Regions from separate parts of the Thioalkalivibrio sp. ALE25 genome, predicted to be linked through region 1. Evidence: predicted binding sites of a transcription regulator. Region 1 holds the regulator's gene; the other holds the start of a gene.

What was found. The regulator FliA, encoded in region 1, starts transcription of late flagellar genes. The targets are predictions, from matches to a motif close to GCTAAAGTTNNNNNNNNNNCNGCCGATA.
Region 2: the regulator FliA is predicted to act here: its motif matches at 5,964-5,991, upstream of C996_RS0110130 (chemotaxis protein CheV).

The regions. Positions count from the first base shown of each region.
Region 1 is NZ_KB897928.1:98,308-106,035, reverse strand. Features, by position in the region: gene C996_RS0104510 (chemotaxis protein CheA) at 1-1,088, opposite strand, end outside; gene C996_RS0104505 (protein phosphatase CheZ) at 1,134-1,910, opposite strand; gene cheY (chemotaxis response regulator CheY) at 2,006-2,386, opposite strand; gene C996_RS0104495 (RNA polymerase sigma factor FliA) at 2,428-3,195, opposite strand; gene C996_RS0104490 (MinD/ParA family protein) at 3,192-4,016, opposite strand; partial or broken gene flhF (flagellar biosynthesis protein FlhF) at 4,185-5,292, opposite strand; gene flhA (flagellar biosynthesis protein FlhA) at 5,341-7,443, opposite strand; gene flhB (flagellar biosynthesis protein FlhB) at 7,443-7,728, opposite strand, start outside.
Region 2 is NZ_KB897934.1:64,867-72,594, forward strand. Features, by position in the region: gene pheT (phenylalanine--tRNA ligase subunit beta) at 1-2,331, shown strand, start outside; gene C996_RS0110095 (integration host factor subunit alpha) at 2,336-2,635, shown strand; gene C996_RS0110100 (MerR family transcriptional regulator) at 2,619-2,975, shown strand; tRNA gene C996_RS0110105 (tRNA-Pro) at 3,263-3,339, shown strand; gene C996_RS0110110 (flagellar brake protein) at 3,412-4,128, opposite strand; gene C996_RS0110115 (flagella synthesis protein FlgN) at 4,212-4,697, opposite strand; gene flgM (flagellar biosynthesis anti-sigma factor FlgM) at 4,713-5,027, opposite strand; gene flgA (flagellar basal body P-ring formation chaperone FlgA) at 5,134-5,823, opposite strand; gene C996_RS0110130 (chemotaxis protein CheV) at 6,119-7,057, shown strand; gene C996_RS0110135 (protein-glutamate O-methyltransferase CheR) at 7,263-7,728, shown strand, end outside.

The sequences.
Region 1 (7,728 bases):
ATCACCGAGGTCTGCAGATCCGAGGTCACCAGGGCCAGGGAGCTGATCGCCTTGCCCAGCTCGTCATCGACATGCTGCGAGCGCAGCATGCTCAGCCGGTTGCGTACCAGAACCAGTTCGCCCACCAGGTTCATGATCTCGTCCAGGCGCTCGGTATCGACGCGCACGGAGGTCTCGCCCTGCGGGGCCGCGCGTCCACCCCCCTCGGCACCTCCGCCTCCAGCACGCACGCCGCCGCCTCCGCCCTGGCCTCCCGCGGGGGTATCGGCGGGTGCGGCGGCCTTCTCCGGTTCGGCGGGTTCGGGCGAGGCCGGCGAGGCTTCCGCAGGTTCTTCGTCCGCGGGGCTGGGGACCGCCCCGGTAGCGGCCGGCCCGGCGCCCTTGGCCTGCAACTCGTCCAGCAGGTTCTCGAATTCGTCGTCGGTGATCAGGTCGCCGGAGCTACCCTCACCCTCCGCAGCCGGTTCTTCTCCGGCCGCATCGCCCGCGGTGGAGCCCGTCTCCACGGGCTTCGGCGGCTGATCGCCGTGCAGGCTGTCGAGCAGGGCCTCGAATTCGTCGTCGGTGATCTCGTCACCGGCACCGACCATCGCTTCGCCATCCGCCGCCGGTTCCGCATCCGTATCCGCTTGCGGTTCGGGCTCTGGCTCCGGCTCGGGTTCCGGGGGCGGCGGCGCGGCGGGCTCCGCCGCCACGTCCTCGTTGTTCGCCATGCGCCGGAGGTTTTCCACCAGGTCGGCCTCGGCGGGCGTGGGATCCACGCCGGAGCGCAGGTCCCCGAACATCACGTTCAGGGTATCCAGCACCCGCAGCATGGTGTCCATCAGGTGACTGTCCGCCCGCCGCTCACCGTTACGCAGCAGGTTGAAGACGTCCTCCGCGTGATGGCACACGGTCACCAGGGGATCCAGGCTCAGGAAGCCGGCCCCGCCCTTGATGGTATGGAAGCTACGAAAGACCGCATTCAGCAGATCCCGGTCATCCGGATTCTGTTCCAGGTCGATGAGTTGCTCGTTGAGCCCCTCCAGCAGTTCCCCGGCCTCGATCAGGAAGTCCTGAAGGATTTCGTCATTGGGGTCGATGGCCATTCAGTCTCTCCGGTCGCGTGGCGCCATTCGCATGAGGGGAACTGCCTAGAAGCCCAGGCTCGATAGCAGATCGTCCACCTCGTCCTGTCCTTGAACGACATCCGCGGCGGAATCTTGAGTCTTGGGCACGCTGGGACCGTGACCCTTGCGGTCCGCCTCGCGATCCTCCTCGCGTTGTTCAAGCGACGCCTCGGCCGCCTCGACCTGCTCCATGCGCCCACTGGAGAGCCGGATCAGGGACACCAGGTTCTCTTCCAGGTCGGTCACCAGCTGGATCACGCGGCGAATCACCTGGCCGGTAATATCCTGATAGCTCTGTGCCATCAGCACCTCGGAGAGCAGCCGGCGCAGCTCCTCGGTGTCTTCCCCCGCCTGCGCGAAGAACGTGTCGAGCTCGCGGGCAAAGTCCCGGAACTCCTCCACCGAGAGCTGGCGGTTGCGAAAGCGCGTCCACTTCGCCGTCAGGTCGGCCGCCTGCTGACTGAACGACTCCGCGATCGGCAGGCTCGACTCGATGGCATTCATGGTGTCGTGGGCCGCCTGTTCGGTCATCGTGACCACGTAATTCAGGCGTTCCTTTGCGTCCGGGATCTCCGCCTGGGTCAGTTCGACCAGACGCGAATCGCCGCGGAAGCTTTGCAGGGCCTCGTGAAGATCACGGGTCAGCTTGCCCAGCTCGTCGAAGAGTTCGCGGTCATAGGGGCGCGCCAGATCCTGCACCAGCGCCCGGGCGCCCGTGTCGTCGCCCGCCTCCAGCGTCTTGACCAACTGCCGCGCAAGCTCCAGCTGATCGTCGCGTGGTGGGTGTTCCTGTTCAGTCATGAGAAGCCTCTTGCGGGTACGGCGCGGAAGGTTTCGGACGACGCCCGCGGCGGTCGGTGCCACGGGCGTCGGGCATATCGGTCACAGGCCCATGATTATCCCTGTGCTTCAATGCGTTCGAAGATCTTGTCGATCTTCTCCTTCAGCGTCTCGGCGGTGAACGGCTTGACCACGTAGCCGTTCACGCCCGCCTCGGCCGCCTCGACGATCTGGTCGCGCTTGGCCTCCGCCGTTACCATCAGCACCGGCATGGACTTGAGGTTCGGGTCGGCGCGCACGGCCTTCAGCAAGTCGATCCCCGGCATGTTGGGCATGTTCCAGTCGGTGATCAGAAAGTCGAAATCCCCGTTCTGCAGCATCGGCAGCGCGGTGCTGCCGTCGTCGGCTTCCTGGGTATTGTTGAAGCCAAGATCACGCAACAGGTTCTTGATAATGCGCCGCATCGTGGAAAAGTCGTCCACGATGAGAATCTTCATTCCCTTGTCCACACGTCACTCCGGGATTCGTAGGGTGGGTTTTAGAATAACTGCAAAGCCGTACCGTCTTCGAGCCACGAACCCAGGCGGGCGCGCAGTCGAATGGTGGCCTGACTTCGGATCTGGCTGACGCGCGACTCGGTCACGCCCAGCACGGCGCCGATCTCGCGCAGGTTGAGCTCTTCGATGTAGTAGAGCGACAGCACCAGCCGCTCGCGTTCGGGGAGGTCGCCGAGGGCTTCGGCCAGTTCCTGACGGAACTCACCGGCCTCGAGGGTGCGGGCCGGCGACACCTCCTGCCCTTCGATCACGCGATCGGCCCCGTCGTCACCCCCGCCGAGGTCGTCCAGGGCGAACAGGTGGGCCCCGGCGTGATCCTGCAGCATCTCGTAGTACTGGTCGATCGGCACGTCCAGCTCGGCGGCGACCTCGCTGCCACGCGCCGCCCGCCCCTCGCGCGCCTCGACGGTCTGGATCGCGGCGGCAATACGCCGACTGTTGCGGTGCACCGAACGCGGTGTCCAGTCACTGCGGCGCAGCTCGTCGATCATCGCGCCACGGATGCGGATCCCGGCGTAGGTGGCAAAGGTCGCGCCCTGGCCGCCCTCGAACTGGCGCGCCGCCTCGAGCAGCCCGATCATGCCCGCCTGAATCAGGTCATCCACCTGCACCGAGGCGGGGAGCCGCGCCATCAGGTGATGGGCGATGCGGTGGACCAGCTCGACGTGATCGGCAATCAGCTCCTCGTGCCCGCCGCTGGCCGCGGAGGCCGCCTGATAGCCGGAAAGTCGATTACGCGTCGTCATCATGCGCTCTGCAGCATCCGTTCCACGAAAAACCCGACGCCACCTTGGTCACCGCCGCCCACCGGCCAGCGGTCCACGGTCCGTGCCAGTTCGGCAAAGGCCTTCCCCGCCGGGCTCCCGGGGTACTGCTGTACCACTGGCGCGCGTTTCTGCACCGCCTTGCGCAGGTGATCATCCATCGGAATATAGCCGGCCAGGTCGAGCACCACCTCCGGCAGGTAGTTGCCGCAGACGGTATTGAGTTTCTGCATCAGTCGCTCGGCGCCTTCGCGGCCGTCGACCATGTTCGTCACCATGCGGAAGCGACGCAGGCCATGATCGCGGTGCAGGACCTTGATCAGGGCATAAGCGTCGGTAATCGAGGCGGGCTCGTCGCAGACCACCACCAGGGTCTCCTGGACCGCGCGGCAAAACGACGTCACGGATTCCTGCAGGCCGGCCGCGGTGTCCACGATCAGCACATCCAGGGGTTTGCGATAGGCGCTGAAGGCATGGATCAGACCGGCATGCTCGGCCGGCGTCAGGTTGGCCATCGCCGCGATCCCGGAAGCCGACGGCACCACCTTCACCCCGTCCGGTCCCTGGACGAGCACATCTTCCAGGCTCTCCACATCACCGGTCACCAGGTCGTGCAGCGTGCGCTCGGGACGCATCCCCAGCAGCAGGTCCACGTTGGCCAGGCCCAGATCGGCGTCGAACAGCATGACCTCGCGCCCGAGCCGGGCTAGGCCCACCGACAGGTTCACCGATACGTTGGTCTTGCCCACCCCGCCCTTGCCCGAGGCAACCGCGATGACCTTCAACGGCTTGTTAGTGCGTGGCATAGCGCCCCTTCCCGACCGGTTGAATCAGTTCCAGCGTGGCGGGCTCCGCCGCCCGTGCCGGACGTGCCTGGGCGCGCGCGCGCCGCGGCGGTTCCATCTCCGCCAGGCGCTCGGCCGCCCAGGTCTCGCGGGCATTGGCCGCTGCCCCGGGTTCATCGGCGGCATCCTCCAGGGCCAGTCGGGTCAGATACCCGGTATCGACCCGGTGAAAGTCCTCGGCAATACGCTGGCCATCGCTGACGAACCCCAGCCCCAGGTGCTGATCGAGCAGTACGGACAGGACCTCGCCCAGCTCCTCGGCCTCGTCCAGCTTGGTCAGCACCAGCGCCGAGGGCTCCGCCTTGCGAAATGCCTCCAGCACCCGCCGCAACGCGCTCCCCTGGGTCGTCGCCGACACCACCAGCCAGCTCTCGGCCCGGATGTCCGGCGGCAGGTGCGCGAACAGGGATTCGTCCTCCACTGCCCGCGGGGCCTGTCCCGCCGTATCCACCAGGATCAGGTGCCCATCCTCCACGCGGCGCGCCAGTTCGCGCAACTCTCTCGCGTTCTGCAGCACCCGCACCGAGATCCCCGCCATCTGGGCGAAGGCCTGCAACTGGCGCGTGGCCCCGATGCGCTGGCTGTCCAGGGTGACCAGCGTAACCGAATCCGGGCCCATGCGGCGGATCTGGCGCAGCGCGATGCGGGCCAGCGTGGTGGTCTTGCCAACGCCGGTGGGCCCGACCAGCGCCAGCAGGCCGCCCTCGTCCAGGATGTCCGGCCGGTGGGTGGCAATCGCGCCCGACAACCGCGCCCGCAGGCGTTCCCAGGCCTGTTCCGGCGAGCTGTCATCGAGAATGCTTCCGGCCAGGCTGCGCGCCAGGGCGTCGCTGAACCCGCGGTCGATCAGGCGCGCCTTGCATTCCGCCGCCAGCGGGTGGCGGGCCGCCCAGCGCGCCTCTTCGCTCTCCGCATACTGGCGCGTCATCAGGCTGCGCAGGTCGCGCAGCTCCTGCCGCATGGCGGTCAGCTCCGGGTCGGCCGGCCACGACGCTGCGGCCTGACCGGCGCCGCGCTCGCGGGCCGGCCGGGCGGTTGTGCTCGCTTCGCGGCTCGTCGCGGGCGCGTCCTGCGCGGCTACCGGCTCCGACGCGGCGCCGTCCTCCAGCGCCGCGACCACCTCCAGCCAGCCGTCGACCCGGCGACTGGACAGGATGACCGCGTCCTCGCCCTGCTGCTCGCGCACCTGGCGCATCGCATCACGCATGTCCCGGGCCCGATATCGTCTGACGTTCATGCTTTTTCTCCTGCGCCGCTCGCGCGGCGGAACCCTTCATCGTGTCGTTCAGGCGGACTGCTTCTGCGACTCTTCCTGGCCGACGGTGGCAACCACCCGGATCCGGCGATTGTCCGGAATCTCGGTGAAGGCCAGCACGGTCAGACTGCGGACCGCGCCGCGCAGCCACCCGGCGATCCAGGAGCGGATCTCCGGTGCCACCACCAGGACCGCCGGCTGTCCGGCCGTCTCCTGGCGGCGGGCCGCATCGGCCACCGAGCGCTGCAGCCGCTCCGCCAGCCCGGGCTCCAGTCCAACCGTGCCGCCCGAGCTCCCCTGCAGGGACTTATGCAAGAGCTGTTCCAACGACGGATCCAGCGCGATCAGGGGCAGCTCGTCCTCCGGCCCCACCAGGTCCTGCACGATCGAGCGCGCCAGGGCCACCCGCACCGCCGCGGTCAAAGTGCCGGGATCCTGACTCTTGACCCCCTCGTCTGCCAGGGTTTCGGCGATCGTGCGCAGGTCGCGGATCGAGACCTGCTCGGCCAGCAGGTTCTGCAGCACCTTCAGCACGATGGACAGGGACAGCGTCTTGGGCACCAGGTTTTCCACCAGCTTCGGCGAATGGCGCGCCAGCTGGTCGAGCAGGTGCTGCGCCTCCTCGTGGCCGATCAGGCGATGCGCGTTCTCGCGGAACACCTGTGACAGATGGGTCGCGATCACCGTGGCGCAGTCGACCACGGTATAGCCGGCACCCTGGGCCTGGTCGCGGTCCGCCGGGTCGATCCACAGCGCATCCAGATTGAACGTCGGGTCCTTGGTCGGCGTGCCCGGCACCGTCCCGAACACCTCGCCCGGATTGATCGCCAGTTCGCGCTCGGGGAAGACCTCGGCCTCGGCCACGGTCACGCCCAGCAGGCTGATGCGGTAGGCATTCGGGCTCAGTTCGAGGTTGTCGCGGATATGCACCGGCTGCAGCAGGAATCCCAGCTCCTGCGAGAGCTTGCGCCGCACGCCCTTGATCCGGCCCATCAGCTGGCCGTCCTGGGTGCGATCCACCAGCGGGATCAGGCGATAGCCCACCTCCAGCGACACCAGATCCACCGGCGGCACGTCTTCCCAGGTCAGGTCGCGATCCTCGGACCGGGCCCCGCCCTCGTCCTCCTGCGGGATGCGCTCCACCTCCACCTCGGCCTCGCGGGCCTGGCGCTTGAGCAGGTATGCCCCGCCGAAGATCAGCGCGGCCAGGCCCAGGAACACGGCATTGGGCATGCCCGGCACGATCCCCAGTGCGGCGATCACACCCCCGGCCACGTACAGCACGCGCGGGTTGGAGAACATCTGGCCGAAGACCTGCTGCCCCATGTCCTGGCTGCTGGTCACGCGGGTCACGATGATCGCGGTCGCGGAGGACAGCACCAGCGACGGGATCTGCGCAACCAGACCATCGCCGATGGTCAGCAGCACGTAGTTGGTCGCGGCATCGCCGATCGTCATGCCGTGCTGGACGGCCCCGATGGTCAGGCCGCCGATGATGTTCACGAACAGGATCAGGATGCCGGCGATCGCGTCACCGCGAACAAACTTGGAGGCCCCGTCCATGGAGCCATAGAAGTCCGCCTCGCTGGCGATCTCCTCGCGGCGCTTGCGTGCCTCTTCCTGGGTCAGGATGCCGGCGTTCAGGTCGGCGTCGATCGCCATCTGCTTGCCGGGCATGGAATCCAGGGTGAAGCGGGCGCTGACCTCGGAGACTCGCCCCGCGCCCTTGGTCACCACCACGAAGTTGATGATGATCAGGATGGCGAACACCACCAGGCCGACGGTGTAGTTGCCGCCCACCACGAAGTCGCCGAAGGCCTGGATCACCTTGCCCGCCGCGTCGGTCCCGGTGTGGCCTTCCAGCAGGATCACCCGCGTAGACGCGATGTTCAGCGCCAGGCGCAGCAGCGTTGCCACCAGCAGTACGGTCGGGAAGACGGCGAATTCCAGCGGCCGCGGTGTATACACCGCAACCATGATCACCACCAGCGACAGCGCGATATTGAAGGTGAACAGCACGTCCAGCGCCAGCGGCGGCAGCGGCAGCACCATCATCGACAGCATGGCGATCAGCAGGATCGGCGCGCCCAGCCCCCACTTGCCGACGTTCCCGAGGCGGTCGAAGAAGGCCATCAGCGATCCCTCCGCTTGCCGCGCTGCTTGTCGGGATCGAGATAATCCTCCGGCACTGGCAGGTCATCCGGCATCTGCGCGTCGGCGTCGGCCCGCTTGAGCTGGTAGACGTAGGCCAGGATGCGTGCGACGGCGACGAACAGGCCGTTGGGGATCTCCTGGTTCAAGTCCGTGGTGAAATAGATCGCGCGGGCGACGCGCGGCGCCTCGACGCGGACGATCGCGTGTTCCTCGGCGACCGCACGGATCGAGGCCGCGACCTCGTCGGCGCCCTTGGCCACTACC
Region 2 (7,728 bases), on a different contig from region 1:
TGGCTGCAGATCGACGAAACCCCGGAGGCGCTGGGGCATCGCCTGACCATGGCAGGGCTGGAGCTGGACGCCCTGGAGCCCGCGGCCCCGGATTTCAGCGGCGTGCGGGTGGGGCATGTCCTTTCGGTGGAGCCGCATCCGGATGCCGATCGCCTGCGCGTGTGCCGGGTCGCGGCCGGCGCGGCGGAGCCGCTGACCATCGTGTGCGGGGCGCCCAATGTGCACGAGGGCATGCGTGCGCCTGTGGCCGTGGTGGGGGCGGTTTTGCCCGGCGATTTCCGGATCAAGCGCTCGAAGCTGCGCGGGGTGGCCTCCGAGGGGATGCTCTGCTCGGCGCGCGAGCTGGGCCTGTCCGAGGATGCGGCGGGACTGATGGCGCTGCCATCGGACCTGGAGGCCGGCCTGGACCTGCGCGAGGCCCTGGGGCTGGACGACATCATCCTCGAGGTGGACCTGACCCCGAATCGGGCGGATTGCCTGGGGATGCGGGGTATTGCCCGCGAATGTTCGGCCTTGCTCGATCGCCCGCTGCACGCCCCGGACATGCCGGGCGTGCAGGTGGCCAGCGAAGCCCGTGTGGCCATTGAGGTCCGCGATGCGGAGGCCTGCCCGCTGTATGCGGCGCGGGTGCTGGAGGGGCTGGACGCGAAGGCTGCCACACCGGTCTGGATGACGGAACGCCTGCGGCGTGCCGGGGTGCGTCCGCTAAGCGCCATCGTGGATGTGACCAACTACGTCATGCTGGAGCTGGGCCAGCCCCTGCATGCCTTTGATGCCGGGCGCGCCGGTGAACGGATCATCGTGCGCCGCGGGGAAGGGGGTGAATCCCTGGCCCTGCTGGGTGGGGAGGAGACGGTGAAGCTGTCGCCCAGGGACGTGGTGATTGCTGGAGAGGATGGGCCGCTGGCGCTCGCCGGCGTGATGGGCGGGGCCACCAGTGCGGTCGACGACGCCACCACGCGGGTAATCCTCGAGTGCGCTCATTTTACCCCGCGTGCCCTGGCCGGCCGCGCCCGGGCCCACGGGTTGCACACCGATGCCTCGCACCGCTTCGAGCGCGGGGTCGATCCCACCCTGGTCCCCCGGGCCATGGAGCGCGCCACAGAGCTTCTTCTTGCGATCTGCGGAGGGCAGTGCGGCCCGATCGAGCAGACCGGCGAGACGCCGGCTCCGCACCGGGAGAGCGCGATCACCCTGCGCCCGGAGCGGGTCCAGCGGCTGCTGGGGATCACACTCGATGCCGCCGAGATCGAACGCATCCTGCGGGCGCTGGACTGCGAGGTCGAGACGGTCGGTAATGGCTGGTCGGTGCGGGCGCCGCGCGCGCGGTTCGATCTGGAACGCGAAGAGGACCTGATCGAGGAGCTGGCGCGGGTGCACGGCTACGATGCCCTGCCGCAGACCCTGCCGACGCCCGTGGCGCCGGTGACCCCGGACAATGCCCTGCGGTCACTGCGCGACGGGCTCGCGCGCCGCGGGTTTCACGAGATCATCAGCTTCAGCTTTGTTGCGGCGGACACGGCCCGGGCGTTCTATCCGGACGTCGAACCCCTGGCCCTGGCCAATCCCATCTCGTCCGACCTGGCGGTGATGCGTCCCGGGCTGTGGCCGGGACTGGTAACCACCGCGGCGTACAACCAGGCCCGCCAGCAACCGGATCTGCGGCTGTTCGAGCACGGTCTGCGGTTTGTGCCGGATGCCTCGGGCTTGCGCCAGGAGGCACGCCTGGCCGGTCTGCTCGGTGGCCGGGCGGCACCGGAGCACTGGGAAGGGACACCGAGGAAGATCGATTTCTTTGACGCGAAGGGGGTAGTGGAGACCCTCTGCGAGCGGCTCTCCGGGGAGCTGGGCTTCCGTATGGAACGGCACCCGGCGCTGCATGATGGTCAGTCAGCGCGCGTCCTGGTGGATGGCCAGGCGATTGGCTGGGTCGGGCGGTTGCACCCCTCCCTGTGCGAGCGATTCGACGTGGAGCCCGTCTACCTGTTCGACCTGGACGCGGTCGCCGTGGCCCGCGCGCCGGTGGCCCAGTTCAGCCCGCTGTCGCCCTATCCGTCGATCCGGCGCGATCTGGCGGTGGTGGTCGGCGAATCGGTCGCCGCCGGCGACGTCCTGGCGGCCATCCGGGAGCTGGACCTGGAGCCGGTGCAGGATGTCCGCCTGTTTGATCTGTACCAGGGCAAGGGCTTGAATCCGGACGAGAAGAGCCTGGCTTTGGGCTTGATTTTACGGGCTTTTGATCGCACCCTAGGCGAACAGGATGTGGCTGGCGTCACCGACGCGGTGATGCAGCATCTCCAGGCCCGGTTCAACGCAACCCTGAGACAATAAGGCGATGGCAGCTGTTACCAAGGCGGATCTTGCCGCCGTGCTAAACGAGGAACTGGGTCTCAACAAGCGGGAGGCCAAGGAATTCGTCGAGATGTTCTTCGAGGAAATGCGCCAGTCGCTGGAAGCAGGCGAGGGCGTAAAACTCTCGGGCTTCGGCAACTTCATCCTGCGCGACAAGAACCAGCGTCCGGGACGCAATCCGAAGACGGGCGAGGAGATCCCGGTATCCGCGCGACGCGTGGTTACCTTCCGCCCGGGGCAAAAACTGCGCGAGCGGGTAGAGAGCTATGCTGGAGGCGAGTAACCACCAGGAACTGCCCGCGATCCCGGGCAAGCGCTACTTCACGATCGGCGAGGTGGCGGAGCTGTGCCAGGTCAAGCCGCACGTGCTGCGCTACTGGGAGCAGGAATTCCCGATGCTGGCGCCGGTGAAGCGCCGCGGGAACCGCCGCTACTATCAGCGCCAGGACGTGATCCTGATCCGCCAGATCCGGGCTCTGCTGTACGAGGAGGGCTACACGATCAATGGGGCCCGCCAGAAGCTCTCCGGTGATGAGGCGAAGGGCGATCGCCAGCAGGCCCAGCAGATCATCCAGGACACCATCTCCGAGCTCGAGTCCGTACTGCGCACGCTCCGCGCCTGACCTTCCTTGTGCCCGCGTTCAGAAAGTCTTTTTGAAGCACAGAGGGCACGAAGTTCACGAAGAAGGTCTTTCGGGTCTGGTCGCGGGTTAAAGGGCCGCATCCATTGGGGCGCATCCCGTCTCCGAATCCGCGAGCCATCGATGCCTTCCGTTCCCTCGCGTTTCTCTGTGTCCTCCGTGCACTCTGTGGTGAACTAAACAGCCGTGTGCCGTGATGGGCGCTCGGTTCGCTTTGACGGTGTTGGGTGCTTTCGTGACGGCGGGGAATCGGATATAGTTCGCGGCTTCGGGGCGTGGCGCAGTCTGGTAGCGCATCTGCATGGGGTGCAGAGGGTCGCAGGTTCAAATCCTGCCGTCCCGACCAAACGGGAAGCATCAAAAAGGCCGCTTGTAGCGGCCTTTTTTGTGTCTGACGTCCGAGTTTGTCCGGGCGGGTCTATTCCATCGAGCGGCGACGCGCCTCGCGCTGGTAATGCAGCAAGGCGAGGTTGGTCTGGCGCTCCAGCCACTGGGTCATCCCGACAATCTCGAAGCCGGCGTATTCGTAGCCCTCCCGCGTACTGCGCCGCCGGTTGGCCAGGCGCAGGTCGCCCGAGAGCCGCTCACTGACGTCGGGGAGCAGCAGATTGGTGAACGCGAGGGTGGTGCCGGTCTCCAGCGTGTCGAGCGTGGCCGTGGCCAGCTCGATGCACATGCCCTGGCCCGAGAGATCGACGAGCTCGCCGATGACCGGGTCCTTCCAGCCGGGCGCGCGCAGTTCGATCTGCGGGCGCTGGGCCATGGGGATGTGAACGCGGAAGGTTTCGCGGCGCTGGAGATGCTCCAGTGTTTCGGGATAGGGGCAGGCGTACAGGGCGCCGCCTTCTTCATGTTCGATCCGGGCCACGGTGGTGGAGAAGCGTACGGCCACGCCGCGCAGCGCGGCGAATACCCGCAGGGGCATACCGGAGGTGACATGCTGGTGCGCGCGCGGCGGATTCAGTTCGTCGAGAAAGAGTTCCTTCGCGGCGGGGTCCAGCCGGACCAGGGCCGAAGTGTACAGCGGGCCGTCGGCGTCGAGCCGGACGCTGACCAGGGTGAGCTTGTGGTCTAGGTCCTTGAGAATGCCGGCGATCCGGTCCGGCTTGTCGACCGTGTAGTCGGTTTCGTCCATGCGTCCGTGACGTTAGCTGGGTGTGAGGACGCAAGGTACTGGTCGAGCATCCGAAATGCCAGCATCGGTGCGAATAAGCTGCATCAGGCTTGTGTGATACGGCGTCCGCCACGGGTGTTGGGGCGGGTGCGCCCGTAGGGGTCGTAGGTCGCCGCCGGGCCGGCCTCTTCGCCGCGCAGGATCTGCATGGAGAGCTCCACGCGCTGGCGATCGCGATCGATCAGGCGTGCGTTGCCCTGGTTGAGGGTGTTGCAGCGCTCGATGGACTGGCGCAGGGCCTGCCAGTGATCGTTGAGGACGGCACCGTCGTCCATGCGCGAGAGCAGGCGGGCCATGCCCTCGGGCGTGAATGACTCGCTCGCGGCCTCGGCGATAGCGCGCTGCTGGCGGGTCTCGGTCTCGAGTTCCTGCAGCAGCCCCTGCTTGGTCGCCACGACTTCCTGCAGGGTCTCCGGGGTGCGCGCCTCGACCGCGCGGGTCTCCTGGATCAGGGCCTCTTCCAGTTGGTGGGCCAGCCGGATCGAGGTTTCCAGGGAGCGCAGCAGGCGATGGCGCGTGTCGGTGTTCATCGGTGAGGTCCGTGATTAGCGCAGCAGGCGCTCGAGGTCGATCATGCGGTCGGCCAGCTGTTCGTTGTCCACCGGGTAGTTGCCGCTGGCGATCGCCTCGCGCAGCTCGGCCACACGCGCCGCGTCGAACGGGGCGTTCTCGCCGGCGCTGGCGGCCGAACTCATCGCCTGGGCGGCGCCGGTCAGGGTGAGCGAATCGTTACCGGTGGTCACGGCGCTATCCGACCCTTGCGCCCGGTTGGGCGCGCCGCTGGAGTCCTCGCGGCCCTTGACCGTGGAGCTCTGGCCGTCGGGGCGCAGACTGTTCGTATTGAGGCCCTTGATATCCATTGTGCCGTCCTGTCGTTGTAACTGTGCTGCAAGTGTTTACGGCCGCGTGTGCTGAAACTGTAGCCCTGTGGCGGTGGTTTTTGTAACACCAATCACAGAGTCGGCATCAAAGTGTCACCCGGACGTGCCCGGAGGGCTGGATTTCGCCCTCGACCACGCGCCCGGACGAGGTGTTCCTGACCCGGATGCGGTCCCCGAGGGTGCCGTTTTCCAGGGCCTCGCCCTGCATGCGGATGGCGATCGAGCCGTTTTCGGCAAGGATCGTGACCCGCTGGCCGCGGCTGACGATCTCGCGCTGGGTGACGTGCTGTGTGCCGATGATCTGGCCCGGACGAATGCTGCGCCGGGTCTGCTGACCGATGAGGGCCGACTTGTCTTCATGATAACTGCCCGCGTGGCGTGACGTCTCGATGCGCTGGAAGCGCAGATCGCCGCTGGTCAGCGTGTGCTGGCGAGGGAGGTTGCGACTGGCCACCAGCACCTGAGCGTAACGTTCCACCGTGGCCGGGACATACAGCTGCCAGGTGACCGGGCCCGCACACTGAAGGTGGATCGCGGTATTGCCGTCGCGGCGGCCGCCGGGCGGGAAACGGGCGTTGAGTCCTTCATGGCAGTAGGCCAGCCGGAGCCGGTTGTCGAGCTGGCCGATCTCGATATTGATGTCGTCGCTATGTTCGGCGTCCAGCTCCTGCAACAGAAACTGTTCCGCGGCCGCGCGGATCTCCGCAACGGGGTGGATCTCGGCGTGGGCCGGCACGGAGAGCGCGAACCACGCCACGAGAGCCATGAGCCCCATGGGGATGCAGCGTGATGTACAGGTTGTATGTGGATGCATATGCCGGTCCTCGCCGCCCGAGGGAATACCCCGGGTCTGCCGCGTCCGTTCGCGGACCCGAAGCTATGCAGGTTTGATGCCAGTTGTCCGGGCAGTGCCCGACTCAAGGCCCGGCGTTCGATGCCGTTATCCCTGGGAAGCGGCGCCAGAAGGCGCATACAGGCGATTGCAAATGACAGCCCGGGGGTGCGCGGTGCACACTGACCTCCCGGGAGCGGCTCGCGGCAGATGGGCGCGGGACAAGGAGAGCAGCACCATGAGTCAATTCATTGACGATGTGAACCAGCGAACGCAGCTGGTGGGTCAGAACCGGATGGAACTGCTGCTGTTCCACCTGGGTGGATCACAGACCTTCGGAATCAACGTGTTCAAGGTGCGCGAGGTGATCCCGTCGCCGCCGCTGCGCCAGATCCCGGGGTCGATGAGTGTGGTGCGCGGTGTGGCTACGCTGCGGGGCGGCACGGTGCCGATCATTGATCTGGCGCGCGCCATGGGCCTGCGCAGCGCGGCCGGTGCCAGCGACAGCGGCGACCAGAAGGTGGTGGTCACCGAGTTCAACCGTTCGGTTCAGGGGTTCTGGGTATCGGCCGTGGACCGGATCGTGAATGTGAACTGGCAGGACGTGAAGTCCCCTCCGCGTGGTACGGGGCGCGAGTCCTTCCTGGTCGCGGTCACCGAGATCGACAACAAGCTGGTCGAGATCATCGACGTGGAACGGGTGCTTTCGATCGTCAATCCTCTGCCGACCGAGGTCTCCGAGTCCATCCGAGCGGACGCCACGCCAGCGGGGGGGCGCAAGGTCGTGATCGTTGACGACTCGGTCGTGGCGCGCAAGCAGATCGAGGGGGCGATTCGCGGTCTCGGGTTCGAATACGAGGTTTTCAAGGATGGTCAGGAGGCGCTCGACTTCCTGGAGCAGAAGGCCGGGGAGGGCCCGGTTCGCGACCAGATCGAGCTGGTGATCTCGGACATCGAGATGCCACGCATGGACGGCTATACGCTGACGGCGCGGATCCGGGACAATCCCGCCCTGAAAGATCTGAAGGTGCTGCTGCATTCCTCGTTGAGCGGCGAGTTCAATACCGACATGGTCAAGCGCGCCGGGGCCGATGCGTTTCTCTCGAAATTCAACCCCGACGAACTGGCCAACGCGGTGCTCGACCAGACCGGGCGCGAGGATCAACAGGTCGAATGACCGCCGGGGGGAACGGGGTTGCCGCCCGGCAAGGCCGGGGCGGCGTCACATGGCCGACAAGGGCCCAGTGTCGTGTCCCGCCTGCGACACCGTATACTGAAACCCGCTACCGGGGATTCCCCCTGCGTTTCGTGGCGCGGGCGCCGCTGTCAAGGACTCGTCATCAGGATGCTAATCACCATGGACTGTGCTCGGGGATGAACCGGTGATCGATTCCCGCGATTACGAGGAGTTTTCCCGCTTCCTGCAGGACTGCTGCGGCCTGGTGCTGGGTGACAGCCGTCAGTATCTGGTGTCGAGCCGACTGTCCCGGCTGCTCGACGAGTTCGACTTCAAGAGCGTGCCGGAGCTCCTGCACGCGATGCGGCAAGCCCCGAATCCGCGGCTGCGCACCCGTGTGATCGACGCGATGACGACCAACGAAACCTCGTGGTTTCGCGATGGCTTTCCGTTCGAGATCCTCCGGCATGTGTTGTTGCCGGAGCTGGCTGCGAAGGGAAGCAGCATCAAGGTCTGGTCTTCCGGCTGTTCCAGTGGCCAGGAGGCCTACAGCATCTCCATGGTCGTCTCCGAGTGGGAGGAATCCCGCCCCCCGCGCAAGGTGCCGGTATCCATCCTGGGGACGGACCTGTCGGAGAAGATCCTGGATGACGCCCGGCGGGCGGTCTACG